One region of the Aliiglaciecola aliphaticivorans genome, then DNA from elsewhere that is predicted to be linked to it. Evidence: predicted binding sites of a transcription regulator. Region 1 holds the regulator's gene; the other holds the start of a gene.
The links. The regulator NrdR, encoded in region 1, represses ribonucleotide reductase genes. The targets are predictions, from matches to a motif close to AAACACNANATNTNGTGTTT.

Region 1 (4,433 bases):
GTCGCATTTAAAGAAGCGTTAGAGCCAGAGTTTAAAGAATATCAAAAACAAGTGGTGGCAAATGCAAAAGCCATGGTCAGCGTGATGCAAGAACGTGGTTATAAAATTGTTTCTGACGGCACAGATAATCATTTATTTTTACTTGATCTCATTGATAAAGATATTACTGGCAAAGACGCTGATGCGGCCTTAGGCAGTGCAAATATTACCGTTAATAAGAATTCAGTACCTAATGATCCTCGCTCACCTTTTGTCACTAGTGGCTTACGCATTGGTTCTCCAGCCATTACTCGTCGAGGTTTTGGTGAACAGGAGGCGAAGCAAGTCGCCAATTGGATTTGTGATGTGCTTGATGACATCTCAAGCGTTGAAACTATCGAAAGGGTCAAGAAAGAAGTGGTTGACCTGTGTGAAAAATTCCCTGTTTACGGGTAGTATTTACGTTAATCGTCACTTAGCCGCTTTTTAAGCGGCTTTTTTGTCTCAAAATAATCGGTAATTGGCTGACTAGCTACTTGGTGTTTTCAATTAAGTTGTTGATAATAAAACTCAACTTTAAATGGAGGCGTGTATGTCATCAGTTGTGTCAAGAGTCCCTGCAGCTGCAGCGGAAGTTGCTAAAGCCCATTTTGCGAGTTTACTCAGTTTAGAAACAGACTGTTGGGATACGCATTTTGCGATCAGCAATAATCGCCAAGATTTTGTATTATTGGATGTGAGAAGCTTATTGTTATTTGAACAAGGGCACTTACCTAACGCAATAAACTTACCCCATAAGAATATTAAAGCTGAAACTATTCACATGTACCCCAGTGACACTCTCTTTATCGTGTATTGTGCCGGTCCCCATTGTAATGGCGCGGATAAAGCTGCCCTTAAACTTGCTGAGCTCGGCCGCCCTGTTAAGAAACTCATAGGCGGAATAACAGGCTGGTTGGATGAAGGGTTCAAGCTCGTCATTAATGAGTAAAGAAAATGCCTGTTAGGGCGCATTTTTATTGGGCTTCAATTGATAATGCACAGTAAATCCCTTGCCATTACTACCTGTTACATTGACGACCAATTTATTATCTGTGCGTAAATATAGTATTTGCTTGGGAAAGTTGTGATTTGGATTGACGAAAGTAACGGTATTCGAGTCACAATTTTTAGCTTTAAAGGCCACAGGTAGACTATTGTGGCCGACTTTTGCCAAATAGAAGACTTCCCTTTGCATGTGTACTAAACGCATGCTTTCTTGTTGCTCAAGGACGCCAGAAACATCACGGCTGCTGCCAGAGCCGGTGAAGGTATCGTCGCTGATTTTTAACCAATTTTCTTGGGTGTTGCCATCCGGAAGGGTTTCCCAGTCACCCAAAATCCATTGCAGTTTAAGCAGCCCATCACATTTCGAGTCTGCAGCTGTCGCTGACCAACTAAGCGTTATTATCACTATTGATAATAGATAAATTAAACGTTGCATGTATCACCTTTTAACTTTTTTATGCTAGTTTAGCCAGCATCTATAGATAGTGAAAAGAAAATACGACTATGTTTTGTCCTTTCTGCTCAGAACAAGAAACTAAAGTTATCGATTCCAGGTTGGTTGCTGAAGGTCATCAGGTGCGCCGCAGGCGAGAGTGTACTACTTGTCACGAGCGATTTACGACGTTTGAAATCGCCGAGTTAGTCATGCCAAGAGTGGTTAAACGTGATGGTTCCAGAGAACCATTTAATGAAGATAAACTTCGTGCAGGTTTACTACGTGCTCTAGAAAAGCGTCCTGTGAGTACGGAAAAAGTCGAACATTGCATCAGTCAATTGAAGTCATCGTTGCGCGCAACCGGAGAGCGAGAAATCAGTAGTGAGTTCTTAGGAGGCCTCATCATGGATGCCCTCAAAGAACTGGATAAGGTGGCTTATGTGCGTTTTGCTTCGGTTTATCGTTCCTTCGAAGACATTCGGGAGTTTGGTGAAGAAATTGCTAAATTAGGTGAGAAACCCTGATTAGCGTATTTATTTAGGAAGTTTGCGACACAATGTCTGCTTTTCATTTTTCGAGGCTAGACCATCATTTGATGAGTCTTGCCATTAAGTTGGCTCGTAAAGGGCAATTTACGACAACACCCAATCCAAATGTTGGTTGTGTTATTGCTAATACAAATGGTGAGGTAATAGGCCAAGGTTGGCATCATAAAGCGGGAACTCCCCATGCTGAAGTGCATGCCCTTAAGCAAGCAGGGGAGCAAGCCCTAGGGGCAACTGCCTACGTTACCTTAGAACCCTGTAGCCATTTCGGTAGAACTCCCCCCTGTGCTGATGCATTAATTCAAGCCGGTGTGAAACGAGTAGTCGCTGCTATGGTTGATCCCAATCCTACTGTGGCAGGGAGTGGGTTAAAGCGGTTATCCGAACATGGCATAGATGTCTCTTTCGGGCTTCTCAGCGAGCAAGCACAAGAGTTAAATCGTGGTTTCATTAAACGCATGCAAAATAATCGTCCCTGGCTGAGCGTAAAATTAGCCGCAAGTTTAGATGGTAAAACGGCATTAGCGAATGGACTCAGTCAATGGATTACTGGTCCAGATGCAAGGGCGGATGTGCAAGCACATCGCGCTAGAAGCTGCGGAATATTGTCTGGTTCAGGAACGGTGTTAGCTGACAATCCAAGTTTAAATGTCAGGTACAACGAATTAAATAGTGCGAAAAACCTGATCCAAGAGTCTGAACTTCGTCAGCCCTTACGAATTATTCTGGATGGTAAAAATCAACTGAATGACAATTTGAAAATGTTTGACCTGCCTGGTCAAAACCTAATTATTAATCGTAAACCCAACCCGCTATTAAGAGCCCGCGTAGAACAAGTGCAGATTGCCAGTGTGGGGAATAAACTTGATTTAGCAGCCATGTTGCGGGTTTTAGCTGACAAACAATTAAATGAGGTTTGGGTTGAAGCTGGTGGCATGCTCGCAGGGGCGTTAGTGCAACAAAATCTAGTGGATGAATTGATTTTATACCAAGCGCCCAAACTATTAGGGGACAAGGGACAGAATTTGTTTGTGATGGATGAGCTGACCCAAATGAATCAAGCTAAGCGATTAAAATGGTCTAGCGTTAGAATGGTTGGTGACGATTTAAAAATGGTTGCGCATTTTAATCAAACTACTGAATAGAAGAATAAACTTCTGCAAATATCGGATTATAAAACATGTTTACTGGAATAATAGAAGACGTTGGTCATATCGCTAAATTGCAACCTAAGGGTGACGATATTCGTTTGACCGTTGCAGTGCAAAAACTGGATATGTCTGATGTGGCGTTGGGTGACAGTATCGCCACTAACGGGGTGTGTTTAACGGTTGTGGACTTTTCAGATAAACACTACAGCGTTGATGTCTCTCCGGAAACCATAAAACGTTCTGGTTTTGCCAACTACACGGTGGGAGACAAAGTCAACCTTGAGAAAGCCATGCAAGCCAGTTCTCGCTTTGGTGGTCATATTGTCAGTGGGCATGTGGATGGGGTAGGCAAAATCGTGGCTATCAATCCAATCGATCGCTGGTTAGAAATTTGGATTCAAGCACCAGATGAACTCGCCAAATATATCTCCGAAAAGGGCTCTATAACCATAGATGGTGTTAGCCTGACGGTAAATGACGTGGACGGTGCCAAATTTATGCTCACGTTAATTCCACATACATTGCAAGAAACTATTATTGGCAACTACCAAGTCGGCAGCTTAGTGAATTTGGAAGTCGATTTGATTGCCCGTTATTTGGAACGCTTGATTTTAGGAGATAAAGCCGCACATAGTCAAAAGTCGCAAGGCATAGATCTGCAATTTTTGGCGGAAAATGGTTATTTAAAATAACCCTAATTTAATATAAAAGAACAGAGTACCCCCTACAATGGCAATGCACAGCATCGAAGAAATAATCGAAGACATCAAACAAGGCAAGATGGTAATCCTGATGGACGATGAAGATCGGGAAAATGAAGGTGATTTGATTATGGCCGCAGAACATGCGACACCTGAGGCGATCAATTTTATGGTTACCCATGCCCGGGGACTTGTTTGTTTGCCTATGACTGCACAGCGTTGCGAACGTTTGAAGTTGCCCCTGATGGTTGATAATAACAACGCCCAATTCTCAACTAATTTCACTGTATCAATTGAAGCGGCTCAGGGCGTGACTACGGGTATTTCTGCAGCAGATCGAGCGCAAACCATTTTAGCGGCTGTGGATAAAAACGCGAAAGCTGAAGACATCGTTCAGCCAGGTCATATTTTTCCGTTAATTGCCAAAGAAGGTGGAGTACTAAATCGCGCCGGTCATACGGAGGCGGGCGTTGATTTGGCTAGGTTAGCAGGCCTTGAACCTGCATCCGTCATCGTCGAAATATTAAATGAAGACGGCAGCATGGCGCGCAGGCCTGAATTAGAAGTATTTGCC
Region 2 (4,433 bases), on a different contig from region 1:
GCAGTATCGCCGTGGGGGTGATACTTACCAATTACGTCACCGACTACACGAGCAGATTTCTTGTATGGTTTATTATAATCGTTTTTTAACTCATTCATGGCGAACAATACGCGGCGGTGAACAGGTTTTAACCCATCACGCACATCCGGTAGTGCACGTCCAACAATGACACTCATTGCATAATCGAGGTAAGAGTTTTTAAGTTCTTCCTCTATATTAATGGGGAGAATTTCGTTGGCATTGTCTGTCATATACAGCCTTGTCCCTAAATTATTATCTGAATCTACTGATGAAACTGGTCAAGTCAGTTTAAAAAGTTCGACTTCACTTTTAGTTATAGTGGGTTCTAAATCGACTGTGGATTCTACCACCGAGAAAACAAAATAAATAGCCGTCATTCGCTTATATAGTGTGCAATCAGACAATTTTTTAGCATATCTTCGGGTATAAAGGTCTGGTTATCTAAATTAATGCCAGCTTATAATAGCAATAAGATAAAAAAGGAGTGCACAATGACCGAGCAAAACGTAGATGCTGCAGAAATAGATAAATTTTCAGCGTTAGCGTCTAGGTGGTGGGATTTGCAAGGAGAATTTAAACCCTTGCACGAAATCAATCCTCTTCGAGGAGACTATATTCAACAACGTACCAATGGTGTTTTTGATAAAAACATAATTGATGTTGGATGTGGTGGCGGTATCTTATCTGAATATTTAGCCAAACAAGGGGCCCTGGTCACTGGCATTGATATGGCTTCTGAATCCTTAGAAGTGGCTCGTCTTCATGGTCTAGAATCCGGCGTAAAGGTGACCTATCAACAAATAACCGCAGAGCAAATGGCTGCCCAACATAGCAATAAGTTTGACATTGTAACTTGCCTCGAGATGCTTGAGCATGTGCCAGATCCTGCTTCCATAGTGCGAGCTTGCGCGGCACTAGTTAAACCCGGTGGCCACGTATTTTTCTCTACTTTAAATCGAAATCTAAAATCCTATTTAATGGCCATTGTTGGCGCTGAAAAAATTCTAAACCTAGTGCCCAAAGGCACTCATGATTACGAAAAATTTATACAGCCTTCTGAGCTATTAGCCTGGGTTGATAAAACGGATCTTATCACCCAGCATATGACTGGCCTGCATATGAATCCTTTTTCGAAACAATTTTACCTTTCTGAACAAAATGTCGATGTCAATTACATTGTCCATTGTCAAAAACCTGAAGGATAAACAAGGCCATGGCAAAGGGTTTTTTAAATGATCAATACGCTGCTATTTTATTTGATTTAGACGGGACTTTATTAGATACAGCAGCGGATTTAGGCAATGCCTTGAATCACGTGTTGCGTCATTATGACCGGCCAACTTGTAGTTACGATGCATATCGATGTGTCGCCTCAGATGGCGCCCTAGGTTTATTAAAGTTAGGGTTTGGTGATGACTATGCAAACCTTTCTGAAACGGAATTACAAACATGTCGACAAATGTTACTCGACCATTATGAACAAAATGTTTGTGTCGATACCACTTGTTTTGATGGCGTGATGGAGACCCTGGAATGGTTCAATCAAAATGCTATCCCTTGGGGAATAGTCACCAACAAACCAGGCTTTTTAACGACCCAACTGCTGACCCACTTCCCGATAATGCAAACTAGCGCAGTGGTAATCAGTGGGGATACCTATATCAAACGTAAACCCCATCCTATGCCGTTATTAGAGGCTGCGCGAATTTTGTCCATCGCACCTGACAAAGTCCTCTATGTTGGCGATGCCAAAAGAGATATCGAAGCCGCTCAAAACGCTAATATGGGAAGCGTTACCGCCCTCTATGGTTACATCAAAGATCCACTCGAGGTGAGAGACTGGAAAGCGGATTACGTTGTCAGTCAGTTCTCTGAGTTGCTTGATATTGGCTAGTTAATAGATTCATCGTATTTATGCACTTCTGTTTTATCATAAATAAAGATGAGTGCTCATAAAAATACCAGATATAGTGATTGTTAAGATTTTTAACACTATATATCGTGATATTCTAAAAACAGACCTGATCCTTTAAAAATAATTTAACTTTAAAATTTAATCGAAAATATGCTTGCAATCGGCTTAACTGCGTCGTGAATACCCCTTCTAAGTTAGTCGATACTAACCTACCATTTGGTTAAGTTTTTTTGGCGATAAAACCACCAGATATTGGGTTGCAAACGAGGGCAAACACCTCTATCTTGTGCTAGTCACATTTTTTCTAACTACTCAAAAAATAACCGGAAGTAAACGCTGAGAAACGCGACCTTTTTACGTCCTTAAGTGTGCACAAAGTTTAAAACGATACTTTTAAAAATTAATTTAAAAATACAATGTACTCGATAATTTTAGTTATCAGGGTATGTAACGCTAATTATTTAAACGGCAAATTAAATACATGAATAACTCTCTATATGTCACGAAACGCGATGGTGAACGTGAAGTCTTAAATTTGGACAAAATTCACAAAGTCATAACTTGGGCGGCCAAAGGCTTAAAAAATGTTTCTGTTTCTCAAGTTGAAATTAAAGCTCATATTCAGTTTTACGACGGTATCAAAACCGAAGATATTCATGAGACCTTAATTAAATCTGCGGCTGATTTAATTTCCACGGAAACACCCGATTATCAATACCTTGCTGCTCGTTTAGCCGTATTCCATTTACGTAAAAAAGCGTACGGTCAATTTGAACCTCCCGCGTTAGTTACCCATGTTAAAAGCATGGTTGCAAAGGGCAAGTATGATCAGCACATATTAGAAGACTATTCAGAGCAAGAGCTCAATGAGCTAGACGAATACATGGATCATTGGCGAGACATGAACTTCAGTTATGCTGCAGTGAAGCAACTGGAGGGTAAATATCTAGTACAAAATCGAGTGACCGGTGAAATCTACGAAAGTGCTCAGTTTTTGTATATTCTAGTCGCGGCATGTTTGTTTGCTAACTATCCAAAAGAGACACGTTTAGACTATGTAAAACGTTTTTATGACGCTGCGTCTTTATTTAAAATCTCCTTACCAACGCCGATTATGTCTGGGGTCAGAACCCCTACCCGTCAATTTAGCTCTTGTGTCTTAATTGAAGCAGGTGACAGCTTAGATTCGATTAACGCCACTGCAAGTGCCATCGTTAAATACGTGAGTCAACGAGCAGGTATTGGTGTGAATGCAGGCCGAATTCGTGCCCTAGGTAGTGAAATTCGCGGCGGTGAGGCCTATCATACGGGTTGTATTCCATTTTATAAATACTTCCAAACTGCGGTGAAAAGTTGTTCACAGGGTGGTGTCAGAGGCGGTGCAGCAACCTTATTCTACCCAGCATGGCATTTAGAAGTTGAATCCTTACTAGTACTTAAAAATAACCGTGGTGTGGAAGAAAACCGAGTTCGTCACCTCGATTATGGTGTGCAGTTTAATAAACTCATGTACACCCGAATGATCAAAGATCAATACATTACCTTGTTTAGTCCTTCTGATGTGCCAGGACTATATGATGCTTTCTTTGCCGATCAAGATGAGTTTGAAGCTTTGTATGTGAAATACGAACAAGATGATTCAATTCGTAAAAAGAAAATCAAAGCGGTTGAGCTATTCAGTTTGTTTATGCAAGAACGTGCAAGTACAGGTCGTATTTATCTACAAAACGTAGACCACTGTAATACTCACAGTCCTTTCGACCCTAAAGTTGCGCCTGTTAGACAAAGTAATCTATGTTTAGAAATAGCCCTTCCCACTAAACCATTGCAGCACATTAACGATGAAAATGGCGAAATTGCTCTGTGTACCTTATCGGCATTTAACTTAGGGGCAATTGAAAGCCTTGATGAATTCGAAGAGATGGCAGACTTAGCAGTACGCGCACTAGATAGCCTGTTAGATTACCAAGACTATCCTGTTCCTGCTGCATACCGCGCTTCCATCGATAGAAGAACCTTAGGTATAGGCGTGATTAATTTCGCTTATTATTTAGCGAAAAATGGTAAGAAGTACTCCGACGGCAGTGGTAATGCCCTCATTCACAGAACTTTTGAGGCCATGCAATACTACCTACTCAAGGCGTCAAATAATTTGGCGAAAGAAAAGGGAGCTTGTCCTAAATTTAACGAAACAACCTATTCACAAGGTATCTTACCCATTGATACTTATAAAAAGGATCTCGATAAAATATGCGATGAGCCTCTTCACTACGATTGGGAAACCTTGCGTAAAGAAATTGTGGAACACGGATTACGCAACAGTACGCTGTCTGCATTGATGCCGTCAGAAACCTCGTCGCAGATATCCAATGCAACGAACGGTATTGAGCCACCTCGAGGTCATATTAGTATTAAGTCTTCAAAAGATGGCGTATTGAAACAAGTCGTACCTGAGTACGAAAGGTTGAAAGAGCAATATGAATTGCTGTGGGACATC

Region 2: nrdA (class 1a ribonucleoside-diphosphate reductase subunit alpha) is a predicted target of NrdR. The motif match lies at 2,177-2,196, and genes of this name have one in related genera.

What each region holds. Positions count from the first base shown of each region.
Region 1 is NZ_BAAGTF010000097.1:10,784-15,216, forward strand. Features, by position in the region: gene glyA (serine hydroxymethyltransferase) at 1-435, shown strand, start outside; gene ACYVIL_RS21775 (rhodanese-like domain-containing protein) at 572-970, shown strand; gene ACYVIL_RS21780 (DUF6265 family protein) at 983-1,462, opposite strand; gene nrdR (transcriptional regulator NrdR) at 1,531-1,986, shown strand; gene ribD (bifunctional diaminohydroxyphosphoribosylaminopyrimidine deaminase/5-amino-6-(5-phosphoribosylamino)uracil reductase RibD) at 2,019-3,152, shown strand; gene ACYVIL_RS21795 (riboflavin synthase) at 3,188-3,850, shown strand; gene ribBA (bifunctional 3,4-dihydroxy-2-butanone-4-phosphate synthase/GTP cyclohydrolase II) at 3,888-4,433, shown strand, end outside.
Region 2 is NZ_BAAGTF010000012.1:32,765-37,197, reverse strand. Features, by position in the region: gene gyrA (DNA topoisomerase (ATP-hydrolyzing) subunit A) at 1-251, opposite strand, end outside; gene ubiG (bifunctional 2-polyprenyl-6-hydroxyphenol methylase/3-demethylubiquinol 3-O-methyltransferase UbiG) at 513-1,226, shown strand; gene ACYVIL_RS07275 (HAD-IA family hydrolase) at 1,235-1,915, shown strand; gene nrdA (class 1a ribonucleoside-diphosphate reductase subunit alpha) at 2,418-4,433, shown strand, end outside.